2 regions of the Dendrosporobacter sp. 1207_IL3150 genome follow, and region 2 is predicted to be linked to the other one. Evidence: riboswitches for the same ligand, from Rfam matches in the RefSeq annotation. Region 2 holds a riboswitch; the other holds the start of a gene.

Region 1 (4,217 bases), on a different contig from region 2:
AAGAATGAGATTAAAAAAATAGCAAGTGCAGCTACAAACACATAATAAGTAGTATTCATCCAAATCGTTTGTGTAACTAACGGGATTCGTGACATTAATATTCCAGTCACGGCGATAATTAAGCTTGTAATAAAAAAATGGTATATTTTTGGATAGTAGAGCTCATCATGGTTGGATGATATTACCCAAAGAGTAAATACGGCGATGATATATTTAATTAAAAAAGCAGACATAGCAACTCCTTCGATCCTACATTATTTTTGTGACAATGCGGAAAGTTTATCATTCCGAGCCAACATATCAGCAGTTTATGAGTATAATGCGACAGTAATACTGGAGTTACGAAAGCTATAATGCAGTAGTTAAGGAATTCAGGCTTACTTATCCGATAATAATTCATTGGTTGTAGTATTTTTTAGCCGTAACTAGCTCATTATGCCTAATACGTAATGTTAAAATTATGGATAAAAAGCGATATAAATTAATTTTTTTGTATTGGTATGTAGCAAATTTATTACATTGATCATAGGATACCGTGCACCCAAGAAAATCAAATTACAAGGAGGAGTTATAATGGGATTCGGCGGTTTTGGTGGATGTGGAGGACGCGGTAATAGTGGTATCGTTATCGTAATCATTATTATCCTGTTATTTTTCTTCTGTTGCGGAGACGACGTCACAGATTGCTAATCTACTTATCGACTGAATTTAAAATACCACTGCAAGATAAAGTCTTGCAGTGGTATTTTATTTAGATGTATAAAATAAATAAGTACTGTTTTTAAAATCGAGGTAATAAAACTTAATCTTCAATTTCGAAAATAGCCTGAATATCTGTATTTAGCTGCTGTTTTTCAATTCTATCGTTAATAATATCGTCAGCCGAGGACTTAAATGCTTCTAGTGTAAATGATATTCTTTTTTCAAGTTGTTCACTTTCTTTAGAGTTTGGGTTAGTTGCGTCTAAGGATTGAACAAGCATTATGATGTTTGAGTTAGCATATGCAAGCTCTTGCCATAGTCTAAATTTATCTGTATCACTATTATGCACATGCAATTTCCGTAATTTTACTCTGATTTGCTGATACTTATCATATACCTCTTCTGTAGATTGCTTTTCTATTCTTACTTCAGTATAAAGTCGTTCAATATCGCGTTCTAATGACATTAATCTTTTAGTATATGTCTTTAAATCTTCATTCTTTAAATCATGTGATTCTAGTTTAGGAGCCGGTAAAACATTTATTTTATTTATCATTATCTTATTTGTAACACGACCCGATATCAAAACTATTGGGATAGCTAAAGCTAAGAGTGCTATTAATAGTAAATGTTTTTTCCTAAAAATAATCATTGGCATCGCCTCCAAGGTTTTTTACTAATCACTCCTATAACTATTTTTTTTACAGCAGTAAAATACCTAGAAATAATTAGTTAATACCTGATAAGTTTACCGAGTACAAAGGAACAACCTATTATGTTAATGCATACTTTATAGTAAAACTAACGGGAGGTTTTTGTATGAGGGGCAAGCTTTACTATAAACAGAATCGTTGCGATTGGTGTCGGTTTAAGTATGTATGTAAGTCAAGTCATCTTTATAGACACAATTCTCGAGTTCAATTTGTTTTTTTTCCTGAATTAGTATATGAGACATCATTTGCCGCACTTTTTCCAGAACTGAGTTTTTATCCTTAGATGGTAAACTGATGATAATGATTTTATGAAAAAATAACGACGGCCCTAGGACCGTCGTATTGAAAGGATTAAGAGTATGACTGGCCTTTAGCTATACGCAAGTGCATCCGAATGGAGTCCGAGCATATTAATAGCTTCGTATTCCCTTATTGGCGCTTTGCGTATAAATCAAGCCTTTTCATCTCTTCTCCGCAATAATTATTTTCTCCGTACTCATATAAATTAATAACTGTTAAATTTTAATAGATTCGATAGAGATGAGTTTATATATAATTGATAAGTCTATAATTGACGATAGTGGTAAAAATTTGTTATAATGACAACAATTTAATAAAAAATATACGGTCAAGGTGCCTCCAGTCAGCTGGAGGATAATAGGGAAGTCTAAGCAATTTGCTGATAGCGCGGTCCCGCCACTGTACCAGGAAGACATTACAATGCCACTCATTAGAGGAAGGCGTAATAGTCGATGAACTGGGAGCCAGGAGACCTGCCTTCACCGTTATTACAAACCTTCGAGGAAAGGTTGGTGTAATACACAAAGAGTATTTTCGTCGGCTTTTTTGGTATTATTTTCAAAAAGGTCGTCGTTTTATTTTTTACACTGGCTTGCGCCGTCCTTTGAGACTGAGTAAGCCGTCTTTATTTTTAAATGATATAAGTCTAAAATGGGGGATACTATGAGTTTATTGAAAGAAACATTAGCCAGAATTTCTCCGTTAAATACTGATGTTATGAGAGAAGTGCAAAATCGATTGGATAATCTTACAAAACCTATCGGTAGTTTAGGGAGACTTGAACAAATGGTAAGGCAGTATGCTGGGGTGTCGGGAGAGATCGTGCCACAAGTTCCACGCTGCTGTATGGTAGTGACTTCGGCGGACCATGGCGTAGCAAGGCATGGTATTAGTGCTTATCCAGTAGAAACAACAATTCACATGACTGCCAACTATCTTGTTTCTAAGGGGGCAAGTGCTAATGCTTTTGCTAACTTCTGTGGTGCTGATATGGTTGTAGTTGATATGGGGGTTGCTGGAGATTTATCTCATGTACCAGAATTATGGCACAGAAAGATTGCGTATGGCACCCAAGATTTTACGCAAGGACCAGCAATGACACGTGAACAGGCTATACAGGCAATAGAAACTGGCATCGAAATTGTTAATGACCGAGTTCAGAAAGGATATACATGTTTCAGTCTTGGCGAAATGGGAATAGGAAACACAACATCAAGTGCTGCTATTGTTGCAGCGTTTACTGGACTTGCTCCCGAAATAGTTACTGGCAGGGGAACTGGTATATCTGACAGCAGGATGAAAATTAAGATCGATATTGTCCGTGAAGCCTTAAGAGTGAACGAGCCTGATAGAGCAGACGGAATTGACGTGTTAGCAAAGGTCGGCGGTTTTGAGATTGGTGCATTGGCAGGGGTAGTTCTTGGTTGTGCGGCAAATAGATGTGCTGTAGTTATAGATGGCCTAAATACTACTGCCGCCGCATTAATCGCTAATGCTATTCACCCATTAAGTAAAAACTACATATTTGCTTCACATCTTTCGGGTGAGCCAGCGCATGTTATTGCATTGGACAAACTCAATTTGAAGGCATGTTTAGACATGGGAGTTCGCTTAGGAGAAGCCATTGGTGCTTCGATGGTAGTTGACATGCTAAGTGTTTCAATTAAGATGCTAAACAATATGGCAACTTTTGAAAATGCAGGGGTTTCGAAGCAGGTATAGTACACTGCCAAAACGAGGGGGACATGAGCATGTTTGAAGATATAATTTCTTTAATTAAACCATTAGACAATGCTGCTATGGATAGGTGTCAATTAAGACTTGATAATTTAACTAAGCCGCTCGGAAGTTTACATTCGTTTGAACATATAGCTCGACAAATGGCTGGCATTACTGGTAATCCAAGGCCAAAAAAGCTTGAAAAAAGCGTAATTTTAATGGCCGGCGATCATGGTGTGGCCGATGAAGGAGTTAGTGCCTATCCTAAGGAAGTAACAGCCCAGATGGTTCAGAATTTTTGCCAAGGCGGAGCTGCTATTAATGTTTTCGCCGAACATATTGGTGCTCGTCTTGTTCTTGTGGATATTGGTGTAGCGGCAGATTTATCACAGCTTACAAATATACATCAAGAAAAAATAGCTTGTGGCACAAAGAACATTGCAAAAGAGCCGGCGATGACTCGCGAGCAGACTCAGCAAGCAATTGAAACAGGTATAAAAATAGCCCAGGGTGAGGCTTTTAAAGGCTCTCGTGTAATCGGTCTAGGTGAAATGGGTATAGCTAATACAACCCCTAGTACGGCGATTGTTGCTTGTTATAGTAAAAAGACATTAGAAGAATTAACTGGACGTGGTACCGGCATTAGTGATGAAATACTAGATAGAAAAGTAAGTGTATTAAAAAGAGCAATTGAGGTTAATTCACCAGATAAGAATGATCCTATCGATGTATTGTCTAAAGTTGGAGGATTTGAAATTGCTGGCTTGGTTGGAGTAATATTAG
Region 2 (4,217 bases):
TTACTGAGAACGGAAAAACAGTAGGCGAATACACTCTCATTGCCAATGGAGTAAGCATTGAAAGTGTAGAGGTCGGTATATTAGACGCTGCAGTAAAGCATCCGATGTTAGGTGAATTTAAGCCATACGCTATAATTGAGCGGTCAGATATTGAGCAGGCAATTGAAAACGAAGAGTTTTTTACAGATACTTTTGCAGCAGCCAAAAAGTTTTTGCCTAATGCTACCATAAAATTTTTGGAATAGAAGATTAAAAACCTTTGCGGAAGAGATTTCGCAAGGGTTTTTAATCTTCTTAAGGAAGCTGAGAAGGGGAGACGGTACCTTATTAACGCTGCTGGCGCTGACTTGCGCTTATAATAAGGTGCACTTTATTCAAGAACACTTACGTCACATTCAATCTATGTACTTTCTTAGCTAATTGCAGGACTATATTGCCGATCGATTATTACGCTGAAGGATAGCTAATTAATTTAGTGAAAGTATAAGTAAAATGATCGAGGCGGTGTAATGGTTGGTTAAAAAGCTATGCGGCGATTTTATTACCGGCTTTCAGTTTTTGACGCGAATTTATGTTAGTAAACACGCCGATTGGTCGCCTGAGGCATTTGGACGAAGTGTTAAGTTCTTTCCTTTGGTAGGCGGCATAATAGGCATTCTTTTGGCTGGTTTGGCTTATGGAGTACAGCAATATAAGTTTGAAGTATTTCCAATGCACTTACTAGCGGCAAGTTTGATTATAATCGAAATTGTAATCACAGGCGGCCTGCATTGCGATGGCTTTATGGATACTATAGACGGGGTTTTTTCGGGTCGTTCGCGAGAACGAATGTTGGAGATAATGAAAGATAGCCGCATTGGAGCTTTTGGAGCGATTGGGTTTAGCCTGCTGATATTACTTAAGTATTCGCTTATTTTAGACATCCCAATAGGAAAGCTGCCTGCCGCCTTATTTGTAATGCCGGTTATAGGTCGGATGGCTAGTGTTGTGGCAATAACTAAATTCCCATATGCTCGGGCCAATGGTCTTGGGAAGACTTTTTTCCAATACTCAGATAAAACTACTATTTATATAGCTGGCATATTTACGTTAGCACTATTAATTCCGCTAGGCAATACTGCACTAATTGCTGGGATAGTAGCAATTAGCTGGGCTGCTTTAGTTGCCCGCTATATCTCCAATAAATTAGGCGGCATGACTGGAGATGTATATGGCGCCATTATAGAAGTTACCGAGGTTGCTGTGTTGATGGCCTTCGTATTTTAATTAAAAAGTTAGTATGTCGATCTAGAAATAGCATTTTTTTTACTTTACGCTTCAACATCTTGCTAACCCGCATTTACTGATAGGAAATCACATAATATGGTAGAAATAGAAAAATAAACAACTTAATATACTGCCACCAAACAGGTGCCTCTTTTAAACCAAGAGGAGAATAGGGAAGTACGGAAGGGCTATAGCCCTTAAACGACGCGGTCGCGCCACTGTAATCGGGGAAGTCTTCTGCATATGCCACCGGGCTGCCGGGAAGGCGCAGGAGACTCAAGATCCGTAAGCCAGGAGACCTGCCTGTTTTGGCTGACATTTTACCTCCGCGCAAGGGGTAATGCCAGAAGGATAGGGTTTTTAAATTTTAAATACCTAGCCTTTTTGGGCTAGGTATTTATTTTTGTGGGGATGATTTTTTGAACCGCAGAGTACGCGGAGTACGCAGAGGGTTATCGGAGGAATTGGTCGAGATATTATCGCGCATGAATTTTATAACCTACACTTGCGTCCACTCTGCGACCTCTGCGTACTCTGTGGTTAACACATAAGAATATTAAAAACTAAAATAGAGGGGGATATTTTTATGGATTACGAAGCAGCAGTGAACGACTTAATTGATGGTGCGGCTAAACCGCCGAACAGTCTTGGACTCTTAGAAAAGTATTTTCGGAAGATACTTTTGGCTTGGGAAACTAAGCATTCAGAAGTACGCCCGCATCACGTGATTTTTGCGGCTGATAATGGGGTTGTTGATGAGGGGGTAGTTGCTTACCCGCCGGTGATAACCTACTTGCAAGCACAGAATATGGTTGATGGGCGAGCGACGATAAGCTGCTTCTGTCGCAGTAATGGTATTCCATATACTGTTGTTGACGTTGGCATTAATAACAGCGTTGCTGTAGGTATCGATAAGAAAGTTGCTTTAGGAAGTAAGAACTTTATGAAGCAAGAAGCTATGAGTAACGAGGAATTTTACTTAGCGTGGAAGGCTGGGCAAGATATAGTAGAAGAATTGGTTAGCAAGCAGGGCTGCAATTTACTGTCGTTCGGTGAAATGGGAATCGGGAATACCACAACCTCGTCTGCGGTACTTCATGCTTTGACAGGGATGTTTCCAGAATTTTTAGTTGGTTATGGGGCTAGCCCGGCAAACAATGATTTGCTCAAGCGAAAACGTTTAGTTGTAAGTAAAGGTGTTGAACGTCACAAAGCTGCGATGCAAGGAGTCGAGGATATTTTAAGGTGTGTAGGCGGTTTTGACATTGTAGCGATTTGTGCAGGTATGCTTGAATGTGCGCAGCGTAAAACTCCGTTCGTCATCGACGGCTTTATAACTGCAGTGGCTTATGCTTGTGCTGCGAAGCTTAACAGTGATATTGAAAAGTACGCTATACCGTCGCATATGTCTAAAGAGCCTGGTATGGCGTATGCACTGCTGCTAGGAAATATCCTAGCCGATGATGTAATTATTCGCGGTAATATGGCGTTAGGCGAAGGTACAGGGGCTGTATTAATGGTATCTATTCTTAAAACCACTGCATATACGCTTCTTAACATGGCTAGGTTGTCAGATTTCGACCTGAATGTTGCAGGTGAGCCGCAGGTAGCCATATAGCTAGCATTGATGGTAGTGTTTCGAGAGTTTCGTAAAAGTTAATTGCTCTGAAATAACAATATCTTGTCATTTGCAGGAAAAATTTTATATTTAATCCAAATAATACCCTATGAGAAAATTCCTACAATTCGGTGAACTTTAATTCATAGGGGGAACCTTTGTGCAAGGTTATAATCGCTTTACTCTTGGTGAAATTGTAAATACTCAGGTATTGCAGGAGATACAAGATAAGTTCTCAGAAGCAACAGGGTTAGCTGCTGTTATAGTTGATGTTGAAGGGATGCCTGTTACTAAACCTAGTAATTTTACGGAATTTTGTCAATATATTAGGTCCGATTTTGAAGGTCTTGCTCGCTGTATGGCTTGTGATGACCGAGGGGGCAGAAAGGCTTTACAAAGCCGGCGGCCCTATGTATATCATTGCCATGCTGGTTTAACTGATTTAGCAGCACCAATTATTGTTCAGAATCAATATGTTGGGGCCTTATTAGCCGGTCAAGTTGTTTCACCTCAGGAAGACTATGATACCAAAGGTGAGATGTATAAGCTGACAGCTTCTCTTAAGCGGGATAATGATAAGCTTAGTGAACTATTTGATAAAGTCGATATAATCCAGGGGGCCAGGCTTAAAGCTGCTGCAGATTTAATTTATATAATGTCTAACTACATTGTCGAAATTGGGGTTGCTAACATTGTCCAGAAGCAGCTTATGGATGAAATTAGGGCTAAAGCCGAGTTAGAAAACCTGCTCAGGGCAACAGAATTAAAGGCTTTGCAGTCCCAGGTTAATCCGCACTTTCTCTTTAATACCTTAAATACAATTGCCAGACTTGCTTTATTGGAAGGTGCGAGCCGAACACAAGAGATCGTTTATGCGCTGTCCGATTTACTTCGTAATAATCTTCGTGATATTGAAGAGCTGCGAACCCTTGAGGAAGAAGTTAAATCGATAAGTGACTATCTGACAATCCAAAGGGCACGCTTTGGTGATAGAATAAATGCCAAAGTTAATGTAGACTCTCAAGTTTTGGATGTACACATACCGGCACTGACATTGCAGCCGATAGTTGAAAATGCAATAATCCATGGACTTGAGCCCAAAAAGGATGGGGGAGAAATCCACATAAGTGCAAGCAACGATGAAGGTTACTTAATGCTGGTTGTCAGCGATACTGGAATAGGGCTGTCACAAGAGCGAATAAATTCAATTTTCCGTTCGGAAAAAAGGAAACATACAAAGGGGCAGACAACAGGCCTAGGAATTATTAACGTACACAAGCGAATTCAGCATCATTTTGGCAGCGAATATGGTCTAAGGATGGAAAGTGAAATG

What was found. A riboswitch is a leader RNA that binds a small molecule or an ion and turns the genes downstream of it on or off. The one in region 2 is predicted to bind cobalamin.
Region 1: it holds a riboswitch for cobalamin, as region 2 does, so the genes downstream of both, cobT (nicotinate-nucleotide--dimethylbenzimidazole phosphoribosyltransferase) here and V6C17_RS07215 (nicotinate-nucleotide--dimethylbenzimidazole phosphoribosyltransferase) in region 2, are expected to answer to the same signal.

What each region holds. Positions count from the first base shown of each region.
Region 1 covers NZ_JBAIYU010000026.1:32,911-37,127, reverse strand. The annotation lists gene V6C17_RS13070 (hypothetical protein) at 1-233, opposite strand, end outside; gene V6C17_RS13065 (hypothetical protein) at 803-1,354, opposite strand; cobalamin riboswitch at 2,030-2,210, shown strand; gene cobT (nicotinate-nucleotide--dimethylbenzimidazole phosphoribosyltransferase) at 2,379-3,437, shown strand; gene cobT (nicotinate-nucleotide--dimethylbenzimidazole phosphoribosyltransferase) at 3,467-4,217, shown strand, end outside.
Region 2 covers NZ_JBAIYU010000010.1:778,828-783,044, reverse strand. The annotation lists gene V6C17_RS07225 (hypothetical protein) at 1-245, shown strand, start outside; gene cobS (adenosylcobinamide-GDP ribazoletransferase) at 514-1,266, shown strand; cobalamin riboswitch at 1,392-1,587, shown strand; gene V6C17_RS07215 (nicotinate-nucleotide--dimethylbenzimidazole phosphoribosyltransferase) at 1,853-2,884, shown strand; gene V6C17_RS07210 (sensor histidine kinase) at 3,045-4,217, shown strand, end outside.